One region of the Cedecea selenatireducens genome, then DNA from elsewhere that is predicted to be linked to it. Evidence: predicted binding sites of a transcription regulator. Region 1 holds the regulator's gene; the other holds the start of a gene.
What was found. The regulator CRP, encoded in region 1, controls carbon source genes, mostly activating them, when cyclic AMP is high. The targets are predictions, from matches to a motif close to ATGTGANNNNNNTCACAT.
Positions count from the first base shown of each region.

Region 1 (7,901 bases):
ACGCTGATCCTTATCTCTCACGACCGCGACTTCCTCGATCCGGTGGTCGATAAAATTATCCACATCGAACAGGAAAATATGTTCGAGTACACCGGCAACTACTCTTCGTTCGAGATCCAGCGCGCGACTCGCCTGTCTCAGCAGCAGTCGATGTTTGAGAGCCAGCAGCAAAAAGTGGCCCACCTGCAAAGCTTTATCGACCGCTTCAAGGCCAAAGCCTCTAAAGCCAAGCAGGCGCAAAGCCGCGTGAAGATGCTGGAACGCATGGAGCTGATTGCCCCGGCGCACGTCGATAATCCGTTCCACTTCAGCTTCCGGGCGCCAGAAAACCTGCCCAACCCGCTGCTGCGGATGGAAAAGGTTAGCGCAGGCTACGGCGAGCGGGTGATCCTGAACTCCATCAAACTGAACCTGGTTCCCGGCTCGCGTATTGGCCTGCTGGGCCGAAACGGGGCGGGTAAATCCACCTTAATCAAGCTGCTGGCCGGTGAACTAGAGCCTCTGCAGGGCGACATTGGCCTCGCCAAAGGCATCAAGCTCGGTTACTTCGCCCAGCATCAGCTGGAATACCTGCGTGCCGACGAATCGCCGCTCCAGCATCTGGCCCGGATTGCTCCCCGCGAGCTGGAACAGCAGCTGCGCGACTACCTGGGCGGCTTTGGTTTCCAGGGCGATAAAGTCACGGAGCAAACGGCACGCTTTTCCGGCGGTGAAAAAGCCAGGCTGGTACTGGCGCTGGTTGTCTGGCAACGCCCTAACCTGCTGCTGCTCGATGAACCGACGAACCACCTTGATCTCGACATGCGCCAGGCGCTGACCGAAGCGTTAATTGACTTCGAAGGGGCGCTGGTTGTGGTCTCGCACGACCGCCACCTGCTGCGCTCCACCACGGACGATCTCTATCTGGTGCACGACGGCAAAGTGGAAGCTTTCGACGGTGACCTTGAAGATTACCAGCAGTGGCTGAGCGACCTGCAAAAGCAGGAAAACCAGCCTGCCGATACCGCGAAGGATAACGCCAACAGCGCGCAGGCCCGTAAGGACCAGAAGCGCCGTGAGGCCGAGCTTCGCACGCAAACCCAGCCGCTGCGTAAGCAAATCACCCAGCTTGAAAAGCAGATGGAAAAGCTGAACGCTCAGCTTGCAGGGGTAGAAGAGAAACTGGCAGACAGCGCTATCTACGAGCAAAGCCGTAAAGCCGAGATGAACGAATGTCTGCAAACGCAGGTAAAAGTGAAGTCGGCGCTGGAAGAGTGTGAGATGGAATGGCTGGACGCTCAGGAACAGCTTGAGCAGATGCTGCAGAGCGACTAAACGCTAAGTTTTCCCTCTCCTCGCGAGGAGAGGGTTTGCCCTCAACGCCAGATAAGCAACACGCAGGCCGCGGTTAACACGCCCATGCTAACGTTGAAAATGGCCCAGGAGCGGCGGCTGCGCAGGAACAGGCCAATCAGGCTGCCAAAGGCTATCCAGATTACGCCGGCCACGATGTTCACCAGCGCAATGCCTACGCTAATCATCGCCACGGAATGCAGATAATCGGCGCCAGCCAGACTGAAGCTTGCCACGGCACCCAGCGCCATCAGCCAGGCTTTAGGGTTTATCACCTGCAGCAGGCCACCCTGCCAGAAAGGTACCGGAGACGGCGGGGCAGCATCCGTTTCCAGCCGCTCGTATTTCGCGGTACCAATTTTCCAGGCCAGCCACAAAAGATAAACGCTACCGGCAATCTTCAGGATAAGGTGCAAAGCCGGATAAAGCAGGATTAAACTCCCGACGCCGAAGGCCACCAGCACCAGAATGCACTGCATCCCGAGCATGATGCCAATCATCAACGGCAGGCTGCGGAAGAAACCGTAATTCGCCCCGGACGCGGTAAGTAGCGTATTATTAGGGCCAGGTGTAATCGCGGCGACCCAGAGAAAGCCCAGCATCGACAGAAAAAGCGTTAAGTCCATGAATTGGGTGCTCCACACCCGAAGAATAATTAGCGAACTAAACGAAACTAACAGTGTGATATGGCCAGTACAAGTCCTTTAGAATTGAATATTCATCATGATGAAGGTGACGATTTCCGCCCGATGCGCGGACTCAGTAATCCGCATCTGCAAACCATGATCCCACGTTTGATTCGCCGCCGAATCAATTTCAAACCTCACTGGCAGCGCCTGGATATGCCGGACGGGGATTTTGTCGATCTTGCGTGGAGCGAAGATCCGCAAACCGCCATGCAAAAACCGCGTCTGGTGGTGTTTCACGGCCTGGAAGGCAGCCTTCACAGTCCCTATGCTCACGGCATGATTGAAGCGGCCAAAAAGCGCGGCTGGTTAGGCGTGGTGATGCATTTTCGCGGCTGTAGCGGCGTGCCAAACCGCAAAGAGCGCATTTATCACTCCGGCGAAACCGAAGACGGCACGTATTTCCTCGACTGGCTAAATCAGCGCTATGGCGAAGTCCCGACCGCTGCGGTTGGTTTTTCGCTGGGCGGGAATATGCTCGCCTGCCTGATGGCAAAACAGGGCGCGGCCTGTACGCTGAAAGCGGGGGTTATCGTCTCCGCACCGTTGATGCTCGAGCAATGTTGCTATCACATGGAACAAGGCTTCTCGCGCGTTTATCAGCACTATCTGCTGAACCTGCTGAAGAAAAATGCCGCCCGCAAGCTGAAGAGCTACCCCGGTTCGCTGCCTATCGACCTGCGTAAACTCAAAAGTCTGCGCCGGATTCGCGAGTTCGATGACCTGATTACCTCAAAAATTCACGGTTTTGCCGACGCGCTGGACTACTACCGCCAGTGCAGCGCCATGCCGCTCTTGCCGGACATTGCCTCGCCAACGCTGATTATTCACGCCAAAGACGATCCGTTTATGGACCACCACGTGATCCCGGACCGCGAAACGCTGCCGCCGAATATCCACTATCAGCTCACCACCTATGGCGGCCACGTTGGCTTCGTTGGCGGCACGCCGCTGCGCCCGCAGATGTGGCTTGAGCAGCGCATCCCTGACTGGCTAACCCGCTTCCTGGACCACTGAAATGATCATTCCCTGGCAAGATCTCGCCCCTGAAACGCTCGACAGTTTGATTGAATCTTTTGTATTACGCGAAGGCACCGATTATGGTGAGCAGGAGCGCTCGCTGACGCAAAAAGTCGCCGACGTGAAGCGCCAGCTGCAAAGCGGCGAAGCCGTGCTGGTTTGGTCTGAACTCCATGAAACGGTAAACATTATGCCGCGCGGGCAGTTTCGCGGCTGACCGCTAACCGGCGGGGTGATCTATACTGGCTGAAAAGTATAACAATCAGAAACCAGACCTTTTTCCGATCCTTCATGGAGTTGTCACCCTATGTCAGCCAAACACCCGGTTATTGCGGTCACAGGTTCCAGCGGCGCCGGAACGACCACCACCAGCCTCGCCTTCCGCAAGATTTTCCAGCAGCTCAACCTGCGTGCCGCCGAAGTTGAAGGCGACAGTTTCCATCGCTATACCCGCCCGGAAATGGACATGGCCATCCGCAAGGCGCGCGATGCCGGCCGCCACATCAGCTATTTTGGGCCAGAAGCCAATGACTTCGGATTACTGGAACAAACCTTTATCGAATACGGCCAGAGCGGCAAAGGGCAATCACGTAAATATCTGCATACCTACGATGAAGCCGTGCCGTGGAACCAGGTGCCCGGCACCTTTACGCCGTGGCAGCCGCTGCCGGAGCCAACCGACGTTCTGTTTTATGAAGGCCTGCACGGCGGCGTTGTCACCCCGCAGCACAACGTGGCCGACTGCGTAGATTTGCTGGTTGGCGTGGTGCCTATCGTTAACCTGGAATGGATTCAAAAACTGGTTCGCGACACCGGCGAACGCGGTCATTCGCGGGAGGCGGTGATGGACTCCGTCGTGCGTTCGATGGACGATTACATCAACTTTATTACCCCGCAGTTTTCACGCACCCATATTAACTTCCAGCGCGTCCCAACGGTGGATACCTCTAACCCGTTTGCCGCCCGGGCAATTCCGTCGCTGGACGAAAGCTTCGTGGTTATCCACTTCCGCGGCCTGGACGACATCGACTTCCCTTATCTGCTGGCGATGCTGCAAGGATCGTTTATCTCCCACATCAACACCCTGGTGGTGCCTGGCGGAAAAATGGGGCTGGCGATGGAGCTGATTATGGGGCCGCTGGTGCAGCGACTGGCGGAAGGCAGGAAGATTGCCTGATTCGGCAGAGGCGGCGTGAATGCCGCCTTTTTGACGCTTAAGCTTCGATCACTTCATAGCTGTGGGTAATGTTTGCCGCTTTCCCAAGCATGAGCGCTACCGAGCAATACTTTTCAGCAGAAAGATCGACTGCGCGAGCGACGGCGCTATCCTTCAGCTCTTTTCCGCTAACCACAAAGTGCAGATTAATATGGGTGAACAAACGCGGCGCTTCTTCGCGGCGTTCCGAAGTCAGCTTCACCTCACAGTCCGTCACGTCGTGGCGGCCTTTTTGTAAAATCGACACCACGTCAATGGCGCTACAGCCGCCCGCCGCCATCAGCAGCATTTCCATTGGGCTTGGCGCTTTATCGCCAGAATTACCGTCCATCAGGATCTGGTGGCCAGAAGCGGACTCACCGAGGAAGGTCATGCCTTCCACCCATTTAACACGTGCCTGCATTTTGCCTACTCCAGTTGAGAAAATATTCTTTCAGATTACGCGCCTACGTGAAAACTGGCAACGTAAGGCGATCCAGGTCATGCTGAAACGAGACAAGACAAGACACTTACCAAAAGCTATGCTAAAACAATCCGGATGCTGCTGCTATACAGAGAAGTTTATGCCGTAAGCAGAGGAAACGACTAATTACAGGCCGCAGGAGTGACCTGCCCGCCAGTTCCCAGGGTTTGGGAAAATTTCACGATTGCAACGCCAGACAAGAGGTTCCGAGTCTTGTCTTTGGTAGCCAGTTTATAACAGAGGATAACCGCGCATGGTGCTTGGCAAACCGCAAACAGACCCGACTCTCGAATGGTTCTTGTCTCATTGCCACATTCATAAGTATCCGTCGAAGAGCACGCTGATTCACCAGGGTGAAAAGGCGGAGACGCTGTACTACATCGTCAAAGGCTCCGTAGCTGTTCTGATTAAAGATGAAGAAGGCAAGGAGATGATCCTTTCTTATCTGAATCAGGGTGATTTCATTGGTGAATTAGGTTTGTTCGAAGAAGGCCAGGAGCGTAGCGCCTGGGTTCGCGCCAAGTCAGCCTGTGAAGTAGCTGAAATTTCTTATAAAAAATTCCGCCAGCTGATTCAGGTCAACCCGGACATTCTGATGCGTCTGTCTTCCCAGATGGCGCGTCGCCTGCAGGTGACCTCCGAGAAAGTCGGCAACCTCGCCTTCCTCGACGTGACCGGCCGTATCGCACAGACGCTGCTGAACCTGGCTAAACAGCCGGACGCCATGACCCACCCGGACGGGATGCAGATTAAGATCACCCGCCAGGAAATCGGTCAGATCGTGGGCTGCTCCCGCGAAACCGTTGGCCGTATTCTGAAAATGCTGGAAGACCAGAACCTCATTTCCGCACACGGTAAAACGATTGTCGTTTACGGCACTCGCTAATTAGCCCCATAAAGGCGTGTCGCTTCGGTAACACGCCTTTTTTGTCTCTACAATTCAGGCTATGTGGAAGAGATTAATTTATCACCCGGAAGTTAACTACGCGCTGCGGCAAACCCTGGTGCTGTGTTTACCCGTGGCTATCGGCCTGATTCTCGGCAGCCTGCAAAATGGCCTGCTCTTCTCGTTAGTGCCTGCCTGCTGCAACATTGCCGGGCTGGACACGCCGCATAAACGCTTCTTCAAACGCTTGATCATCGGCGGCAGCCTGTTCGCCGTTAGCAGCCTTATCATGCAGCTGCTGCTGCTTTACACCCACGTCCCGCTGCCTGCGATATTAATCGTCATGGCCCTGCTGCTCGGCGTCACGGCGGAGATAAGCTCGCTGCATGCTCGCCTGCTGCCCGCGTCGCTGATTGCCGCCATTTTTACGCTCAGCATGGCCGGCAACATGCCTATCTGGAAACCGATGGTGCTCTATATCTCCGGCACCATCTGGTACGGCGCGTTTAACTGGTTCTGGTTCAGGCTATGGCGTGAACAGCCGCTCAGAGAGTCGCTCAGCCTGCTGTACCGCCAGCTTGCGGACTACTGCGAAGCAAAGTACAGCCTGCTGACCCAGCATACGGATCCTGAAAAAGCGCTACCGCCGCTGCTGGTACGTCAGCAGAAAGCCGTCGACCTGATAACGACCTGCTACCAGCAGCTGCATATGCTGTCGGCCAATCAGCAAAATGGCTACAAACGCCTGCTACGCGCTTTCCAGGTCGCCCTGGATTTGCAGGAGCACATTTCGGTTAGCCTGCATCAGCCGGAAGAGGTCCAGAAGCTGGTCGAGCAAAGCCATGCCGAGGCGGTGATCCGCTGGAACGCCCGAACCATCGCCGCGCGCCTGCGGGTGCTGGCAGACGATATTCTCTACCACCGCTACCCGACGCGCTTTACCATGGACAAGCAGATCGACGCCCTGGAAAAGATCGCCCGCCAGAACCCGGATAACCCGGTCGGGCAGTTCTGCCATTATCACTTCAGCCGCATCGGCCGGGTGCTGAAAACCCAACGCCCGCTGTATGTAAGGGATTTAATGGAAGATCGGGAGCGCCGCCTGCCGTTCTTCCCGGCCCTGAAAAACTATCTCTCCTTCAAGTCATCAGCGCTGCGCAGCTCCGCACGTTTAGGCGTAATGTTGACGATTGCCAGCCTGCTCGGGTCCTTCTTACATCTGCCTAAACCGTATTGGATCCTGATGACCGTGATGTTCGTGACGCAAAACGGCTACGGCGCCACCCGGGTACGTATCGTGCACAGGGCGGCTGGCACCATGGCAGGGCTGTGTATCGCCGGCATCACCCTGCACTTCCACGTCCCGGACAGCTACACCCTGCTGGCGATGCTAATGATTACCCTGGTGAGCTATCTGTTCATTCGCAAAAGCTACGGCTGGGCCACCATCGGCTTTACCGTCACGGCGGTATATACCCTGCAGCTCATTACCCTGAGCGCCGAAAGCTACATCATTCCACGGCTTATCGACACGCTGCTCGGCTGCCTGATTGCCTTTGGCGGCATGATCTGGCTTTGGCCACAGTGGCAAACTGGCCTGCTGCGCCAGAACGCCCACGACGCGCTCGAGGCCGACCAGGATGCGATTCGCCTGATATTGAGCAACGATCCGGAACCCACGCCTCTGGCCTGGCAACGAATGCGGGTCAACCAGGCGCACAACGCGCTCTTCAACTCGCTCAACCAGGCGATGCAGGAACCCGGATTTAACTCTCATTATCTGGCAGACATGAAGCTCTGGGTGACCCACAGCCAGTTCATCGTCGAGCATATCAACGCCATGACAACTCTGGCGCGCGAGCACAACATGCTCACGCCGGACCTGGCGCAAAAGTACCTGCAGTCTTGTGAAATAGGCTTACAGCGCTGCCAGCAAAGGCTGGAGTATGACGGGCCTGGCGGATCGAACGACGCCAATATTCTGGATGCGGACACGCTGCCCACGGGGCCGTTAAGCACCATGGAGCAGCATTTACAGCGGATTATTGGCCACCTGAACACCATGCATACCATCTCCTCGGTAGCCTGGCGCCAGCGGCCTCAGCATGGGATCTGGCTGAGCCGCCGCCTGCGGCGCTCGGGTTAAGATTAGCCAGCCACCACGCGGGCAACGGCTTTAGCGAAGCGCTGCATTCCTTCCAGGATATCCGCGTCTTCAACGATAAGCGAAGGCGCAAAACGCATGACGTCCGGGCCGGCATTCAGCACCATCACGCCTTCAGCCGCTCCCGCATAGAG
Region 1 is NZ_JBHIKW010000025.1:10,854-18,754, forward strand. It holds gene ACE38U_RS21840 (ABC transporter ATP-binding protein) at 1-1,314, shown strand, start outside; gene ACE38U_RS21845 (LysE family translocator) at 1,356-1,958, opposite strand; gene ACE38U_RS21850 (hydrolase) at 2,019-3,035, shown strand; gene ACE38U_RS21855 (YheU family protein) at 3,037-3,255, shown strand; gene ACE38U_RS21860 (phosphoribulokinase) at 3,346-4,215, shown strand; gene ACE38U_RS21865 (OsmC family protein) at 4,253-4,657, opposite strand; gene crp (cAMP-activated global transcriptional regulator CRP) at 4,971-5,603, shown strand; gene ACE38U_RS21875 (YccS/YhfK family putative transporter) at 5,665-7,749, shown strand; gene argD (bifunctional acetylornithine/succinyldiaminopimelate transaminase) at 7,752-7,901, opposite strand, start outside.

Region 2 (7,901 bases), on a different contig from region 1:
CTGGCTTGATGTCCTGAGGATCGATTTCAAACAGCTTTACCAACAGCGCGGAGACTTCTTCATAGATAGCGTGTGGGTCGGTCATAACGGACTCTCCTCAGGCTCGTTGCGCGTGAATGAAAGATGCCAGCGTGGCAACGGAAAAGAAGTGCTGACGCATTTCTTCGCTTTCGGCAGAAAGCACCACGCCATACTGGTTTTTCACCGCCAGCCCCAGTTCCAGAGCATCGATAGAGTCCAGGCCTAAACCCTCGCCAAAAAGTGCGGCATCGGTGTCAATGTCGTCGCTCGACATTTCATCCAGATTGAGTGTGTTTATGATGAGATTTTTAATTTCAAGATAGAGCGCTTGCATCATTAATACCCGAAAGAGGTTTCGTCCCCTGTTGTAATTGAAGCAAAAGGTGCCGGTTTAACTGCCTTGCGGACAGCGCCGGTTCTTGTGAATTTGCCTGATGAAACTGGTCAATGCTTATCCGCTCGCGCACCCTGACGGTAAACAAGGGTTTCGCGGGGGGCACATTGTACCATTTGCTTTGCTTGTCCAGCAGGTTCTCACTGCAGTGGATCGTCGCAACGCGTAAGTCGCTGTTGCAGCGCACGGCGATGTTGGCCGCCCCGCGCTGAAGCGTCATTTTACCGCCGGGCTGCGTTCGCGTGCCCTCGGGAAAGATCAAAATTGTGTCACCTTGCTGTAGCCGCTGGCGGCTTGCCGGCAGCAGGGCATCGGCCTGGCTGTTCACCAGGTAGTCCGCTGCGCGAATAACGCCGCTGACAAACGGGTTTCTCAGCAGAGCATCTTTAACCAGGCAGTCGGTTTCTGGCATTACGGAGGCGAGCAGCACGTAGTCGATGAGCGTTGGGTGGTTGGCAACCACCAGGCATCCGCGCTCGGCTTGCAGAATGCTCTGGCCTTCGATGCGGTAGTCGAGCACCTTAATGGCTCTGGCAACCGTCAGGAAAAGGCGAAAGCTGGCGGCGATACTGCGGCGTGCAATGCGGCGACGCTTCGCATTATCCCGGATAAACACCAACAGTAAGTTAAACCAGACGGTAGAAAGCAGCAGGCCACCGAGGCCAAACAGCGCAAAGCAGAAGCCCGTCATGACGAGCCGCCATAGCCAGTTTAGCCGTGCCGCAACGCCGCTCACGCGCGACTCCAGAGCCATGCAACGCGCTCGCCCTGCAGGATAAAGTCCGGGGTGTCATTTAAATAGTGCTGTAAAAACAGCAGGCTTTGCGGCAATGCGGGCTCGCCGGCGGCTTCGCTTTTTTGCGTGCTGCACCGCAGATTGTCTCCGGCCTCAATGACCAGCGCGACCGCATAGGGCCAGGTCGTCATTTCAGGCGCCAGTCGCGGGTGATAGAACGCCGGCAGCAGGCCGTCAAAATCGACCATCAGGACTTTTTTGTAACCCGCCTGTAAGAGGCAGATGACTTCACAAAGCCCCTGCTGGAAGGTGTCTTTACCTGCAGACAGCGACGCGGAGGTAATCGGCTTTTTGGCGGCAATCGTCAGGTTACCGACAGAGGAGTTATGCACCGAAAGCGCAAAATCCGTGGGGGAGAGCGGCTGCTCAGATGCCAGCGCCTGCAGGATCCTGTAGTTACGCTCCAGCTCTCCGTGACGGCTGGTATAGAGTACGGCATCAATCTCGTGGCGACGAAGCATGGCGAGGCCGCAGTCAACGGCCAGTTTGCTGCCTGAGCTCAGGCGGCGGGCCGTCATCATCGGAAGTTCGCTTAGCGCGCCCTGAGGTTGAGTCGGGTCAATAGCCTGCCCATGCTGCGACCAGTGCTGCCACTCTGCCGCGTTGCTGAGACCCGGCGCTTTCGCCTGCCAGTCAATAATGTTGAGTGCAAATTTCATCCGCGTGGTTCTGCGATCAATTCGAGCGTTATTCTAATCGCCAGCGCTGAACGTGCGCCGGGTCAGGAGGTTTTCTGGCATACCAGCAGGGTATGACCAACGCCTAAGTTGTCGTGGCGTTCCGACACCTGGAATCCGGCCATTTCCAGATAACGATAAAACTTCTCTACGCTGTAAAAACGACTGTTGCCGTTGGCCATGCAGGTAAAGTAAAGCGAAGAGGCGTTCAGGCTAAACGAAGCCGCTTCAAATTTTTGTGCGTCCCAAAACAGTTCCATCACGCAGAGCCTTGCGCCGGGTTTCATGACCCGAGCAACGTTGCTGAGGAGCTTAATGATTTGCTCCGGCGAGAAGCAGTCCAGGAACTGGCTCATCCACCAGATATCAGCCTCACCGGGCAGGGGGGAATCGCTCAGCATATCTACGCTGTGGAAATCAATACGCCCGGAAAGCCCAGCATTCTCTATATTTTCACGTGCGAGTGCAATTTGTTGTGGTAAATCCAGCAGCGTGACCGCCACTTCTGCATCATATTTACAGCAGCGTATTGCCCATTTTCCGGTATTCCCGCCAACGTCATAAAGCCGGGCAGGCTGGTGGGCAAAAACATGCGGTAAGGCTGCTTCAAAAGCCGCATCGGAATAGTAATGATCGAAGGCAAACCAGCTCTCTTTGGCGGAAGTCGGTAATTGTGAGAGCGCGGGGTAAATGGTCGGCCAGTCGCCAAACACTTTTAAGCCCGAGGGTTTACCCTCTTTTAACGCTTCCTCCAGGAAAAACAGTCCCTGATAACAAACGTCCTGGGTGAAATCCATATTCACACGCGTCATGGTGTCGTGCACCAGGAAATGGCCGATTTTCGCCAGGAAATAATGCGTATTTTGCCTGAAAATAATGCGTCCACTCAGGCCCATATCCAGTAAAACGCTGGCAGCGTATTCGTTAACGTTGCAGGATTCCGTTATTTCTTCGAGGGTTGCGCCCTGTTTCCCTTGCCCGTCGAGGTAAGCGAGCACGCCGGCATTTCGTAGACAGAGCGCCGTTTGAAACAGCATGGGGGCAAAGGCAATTCGCTGGGCTTCCGTAATGGCATCCAATGCGCTAAGACTGTCCTGTTCGTACATGTGCTGCATTACCTGTCAACGTGATAATAAAAGAAGAAACGCCGAACCTTCAGATTCGGCGTTAAGCAAAATTACAGGCCGGAAGAGGCAAGGTTAACCTGGATATCTTTGTCCAGGTTACGAATCCAGCGGTTGTAGTTTTTATGAATTTTGCCGCCGGAGGCGCGCAGGTTCAGGCTATTTTCGTAATTAATAGAATAGCTGTTTGCGGTGTAGTTAATACGCACTTCTGCGGTGAATTCACGAGTCTGCTGGCGTGCTTTGATAACACCTGGGCTAACTTCGTTCATTATCCATTGACGCTGAATACCGGCTTTAAGAATGGCACTTTTAACCTGTGCTTCAGTGTGGCCAGCGCTCACGGTGGTTTGAATGTTCGCGATAGGCGCAGTACGCGCACAGCCTGCAAGAACGCCTAAAATCACAAACATACCGAATAACTTAGCAACCTTTTTCATAACGTCTCCATTTATATAAAACAATCGGAAAAATATCGGCATGGCCGCGTGCAACATTAATCGTTAATTCAAATTAATGGGCGGGAAAATAGAGGGGATACTGTCTTTATGATGGGAAAATAACCTGAAAGCGGGTGTTTTCGTTTTAGGTGAATACAACTCATCAACAAAGGGCGGCAATTTTGTCAATTTTTTTTACAAATGTAAATCTGTGCTTTTAATGCGAAAGCTATAAATATTGGTAGTTGTTGATAGCAATTATAAGCTGATATGGGCGGCGGGAAGTTATGCTTTAAGGTAAATTCCCCTCCTTATATCAGAGGGGAAAACAGAATTAGCGGTGGAATTCACCGGCGGCTTCCGGCTGATATTGCAGCGCCAGCACTTCGAGATGGGTCTGGCCGCCGTTTGGCAACGTCCAGTTGATGGTATCACCCACCCGCAGGCCCAGCAGCGCGGCACCGACCGGCGCCATCACGGAAAGCTGATTGTCGCTGTCGGTCAGGTTGGCCGGGTAAACCAGCGTGCGAACGTGGACTTCCTGATTACTCAGGTCGCGGAACTCTACGCGGCTGTTCATGGAAACAACGTCCGGCGGCATCTTTTCCGGGCTGCACATCTCAGCGCGATCCAGTTCGGCGTTCAGCGCCTCTGCCAGCGGTGCTTTGGTGTACTGCGGCTGTTCCAGCAGGTGGTCAAGGCGTTCGGCGTCTAGTTCGTTAATGATGATGGCAGGTCTGGACATTTTTCTCTCCGTGTAAAAAACAGGGCACTCATGTGCTGAAATCGTACAAAGAAAAACCCTCACCGAAACCGGCGAGGGTTGTACATGTAATCCTGATGATACTGAGCTTAGCCTGCAGTTGAAAGCGAGATCGGTCACATTTTGCTTTTACCCGCAGCGCTCACAAAATCACGCTGCCCAATGCCGCCAGCAGGAAGGCGATGGTCCCGATCAGCGTTTCCATCACGGTCCAGGTTTTCAGCGTTGTTTTCTCATCCATTTCCAGGAAGCGGCCTACCAGCCAGAAGCCGGAGTCGTTCACGTGAGACAGCACGGTTGCGCCGCCCGCGATAGCGATAACGATAAAGCACAGGTCAAACTGGCTCAGGCCGGTTGTGGCTTCGACCATCGGTGAGACCAGCGCGGCGGTGGTGGTCAGCGCGACGGTGGCAGACCCTTGAGCGACGCGAAGCGCGGTTGAGATAACGAATGCGGCCACAATAACCGGCATGCCGGTGTCTGAGAGCACGCCGGCCAGCGCATCGCCGATGCCGCTTGCACGCAGTACGCCGCCGAACATACCGCCCGCGCCGGTAACCAGAATAATGCCGCAGATCGGGCCCAGGGCGCCGTCACAGACTTTTTCCAGGTGCTGACGGCCGTGCTTGCCGCTGAAGACCATCAGCGCAAAGAACACGGTGATCAGCAGCGCAATAGGCGTCTTGCCCAGCATGCGTAAGAAGTTAACCAGCGTGTTGTCCGCGCTGACCCAGCCGAGCACCGTGGCGGTATTGAGGCCGGTATCCAGGAAGATAAGCCCCAGCGGCAGCAGTAAAATTGTCATCACCATGCCGAAAGACGGCGGCTGATGATTCTCGTCTGCCTCAATTTTGCCCAGGAAGGAGCTCGGCAGCGGAATGTCGAATTTCTTTCCGGCATACAGCCCGAAGAGATAGGCCCCGATGTACCAGGTCGGGATGGCGATAATCAGCCCCACGACGACCAGCAGCCCGATGTTGGCACCCAGCAGTTCACTGGCGGCAACCGGGCCAGGATGGGGAGGCAGGAGCGCATGCATCACGGCAAAGGCACCGGCCGCCGGGAGCGCATATTTCAGGGTTGAGCCGCCAAACTGCTTCGCCACGCTGAAAATAATCGGCAGCATCACCACCAGGCCTGCGTCGAAGAAGATAGGGAAGCCGAACAGCAGGGACGCGACGCCAAGCGCGAAAGGCGCCCGGTGCGAACCGAACGTGCCCACCAGGGTATCGGCCAGCACTTTCGCCCCGCCGGAGATTTCCAGCAGGCGGCCGATCATGGCCCCAAGCCCAACCAGTAAGGCGACTCCCGCCAGGGTGCTGCCAAAGCCGCCCAGAATCGTCGGCACGATTTTATCGAAAGGAACGCCGGTGACCAGCGCCACTGCGACGCTCACCAGGGTTAGCGCCAGGAAGGCATGCACGCGAAAGCGCATGATCAAAACGAGCAGGAGCACGACGGAGCAGGCTGCAATGCCCAACAGGGTTCCTGCGCCTAAACTTGTTGTTATTTCGGTCATTTTATTTCCCCAAGGCCGAATTTTTGGATGAATGCACCAGAGGCGTGCCTTCAGGTGGTGCTGATACCGGTAACATGATATCGGTAACATTGGGGCGGCTGTAAACGAACTCTGTCATGTTCGTTTACATTTTGGGATGAAGTTCAAACAATCAAAATAATCAGAGTGAAAGGTGAGCGCGGGAATTGTTTGGTCAGAAAAAATCTGACATGCACCCGTGTCGGGTTTGGCTCGCAGGCGGAGGATATGGGGGATAGAATTTACCCAGGGGGGTATCCAGTTGTCGGCAGACAGTAGAACGACTGTGTTTTTATTATGTTTTTCTGGCAGTAATCCTTTATGGGTAATTTATTTCAACGGGGCGGAAAATTCTTGTGTTTATTTTCACGCTGGCTAAAATCCACGCCCGTTGAATATCATTGGGAAATGCAGTTTCTTTGTGTTTTTAATCTAGTTTGTTGATATTGTTAGTATTAATTTCATCATGGATGGTTCTATGCTTAAAGCGGTTTTTTTCTCTACGGCGCTACTGCTAACCGGCTGTACGGCCTCGGATTTTATCAGCGCGACGGGTGAAATATTAAATGCCAAAGACTCGCATGATAAAAATATGAGAAATGAAAGAATTAAGGCTGCTAATAAAGCCGCAGGTTATTAATTCAGGCTTTCAGTTCGGTAATTCCGTAGCAGAAGAGATGTATTTTCGAATTATCGAACGAGCGGGCCACCGTTTTATACGCTGGCCCGAATGATACTAACGAACATTGTGTTCAGCAATCGGCAGCAGAAGCTCTTTGAGGATCTCGTAGCGCTGCTGTGGCGAGAGCCAGATGCATCCCAGCAGTTTTTGCTTTTTACCTTCCTGCTCAAACTGCGCTTTTAACTGCAGTAAATACCGTTTTGTTCTGCTCATGGTGACCTCCAGTTCCGATACCTGAAGGCTATAACCAAAAAACCTGAACAAATAGTGATGCGATTAATTTTTGACTTCAGTATTTATCTTTGCTCAGTAGCCAACCGCATCCAGGCGGAAGCTTTTCCCGCAGTTACCGGGATGTTTTTGCGGTGCAAACGAGGCGCTTTGCAGCGGCTGGTTGATCTTATCTGCCAGCAGTGAGATCTGCATTTCCGTGAGAAAGGCCGGATTGCCGTCGCAGGTTAGCTTGATGGCCTCGACGGCGTCGCTGCCCCAGGTGTTCTTCACGGCTTTGTTGAACGCCTTACGCGTTACCACCTGGCCGTAGTTCTGGGCAAGAAATTTACCAAACTCGCTCTGCTTCACTTCGCCGTTAAGCCGTACCATCGTGCCGAAGTAATCGTCCGGGTTAAAACCAAAGCAAACGCCATGTTTGGCGTATTCGTAGCGCTCAAGGCAGGACTGGCCTCCAGCGCCGGGCATCACACCCGCCAGTTTTGACGCCATTTCAACGGAAAGCCCGGTATCCGGCGCAGCGCATTTGTTTGAGGCTCTGGCTTCGGCCATATTCGGGATGGGGCGAGTCGCACAGCCGTAACGCATCCAGCGTTTTTCATCCACGCCGCGCGAGGCGATGGACTTGGGTAACCCTGGCCACAGGCCATGAACGGTAAGGTATGCGCTTTTATCCGCCTGTTCCTGCTGAGCTTTACACTCGGCGGGCTCGTTGCGGTTGCGATCGTGCATGCTCTGGCAGAAGCCGGTTTGCCAGGAAAGCGCCAGCACGTAACGGTTAAAATCCCCGTACTGGCTGGGCTGCAGCGAGTCGGCGAAAGCGAGCGGGCTGAGGAAAAGCGGGGCGCAAAGCAGTAAATGACGCGGGGTGAAATTCATCGTTATTCTCTTATCTGTCCTGGAGGCGGGCTTATTATAGGCATAAAAAAAGCGCCTTACGCAGGCGCTTTTAGCGAAGGCGAGCGTCTTTTAGTGAACGATCGCCGCAGCAGGAACCAGAATCTCCGTGGCGATAATCACCACGATGAGGCCGACGGCAACCGGAACAGATGTGCGTTTTACCACCTCAAAAGGTGAGATTTTTGCCATCCCTGCGACGGCAACCACGACGCCGGACACCGGTGAAATCGTGCGCCCAAGGTTGGAGGCCTGCAGCATCGGAATGGTCAGGTAAGCCGGATTAATGCCGGAAGAGTGGGCCAGTTTCGGGATCATTTCAACGAAGGCGTAGAACGG
Region 2 is NZ_JBHIKW010000009.1:19,688-27,588, forward strand. It holds gene ACE38U_RS15140 (acyl carrier protein) at 1-85, opposite strand, end outside; gene ACE38U_RS15145 (phosphopantetheine-binding protein) at 98-355, opposite strand; gene ACE38U_RS15150 (lysophospholipid acyltransferase family protein) at 336-1,169, opposite strand; gene ACE38U_RS15155 (beta-ketoacyl synthase chain length factor) at 1,148-1,870, opposite strand; gene ACE38U_RS15160 (methyltransferase) at 1,933-2,994, opposite strand; gene ACE38U_RS15165 (lipoprotein) at 3,066-3,452, opposite strand; gene rnk (nucleoside diphosphate kinase regulator) at 3,787-4,197, opposite strand; gene ACE38U_RS15175 (GntP family permease) at 4,358-5,734, opposite strand; gene ACE38U_RS15180 (hypothetical protein) at 6,231-6,392, shown strand; gene ACE38U_RS15185 (hypothetical protein) at 6,489-6,647, opposite strand; gene rna (ribonuclease I) at 6,741-7,544, opposite strand; gene dcuC (anaerobic C4-dicarboxylate transporter DcuC) at 7,635-7,901, opposite strand, start outside.
Region 2: a site for CRP is predicted at 5,866-5,883, ahead of ACE38U_RS15175 (GntP family permease). Genes of this name have one in related genera too.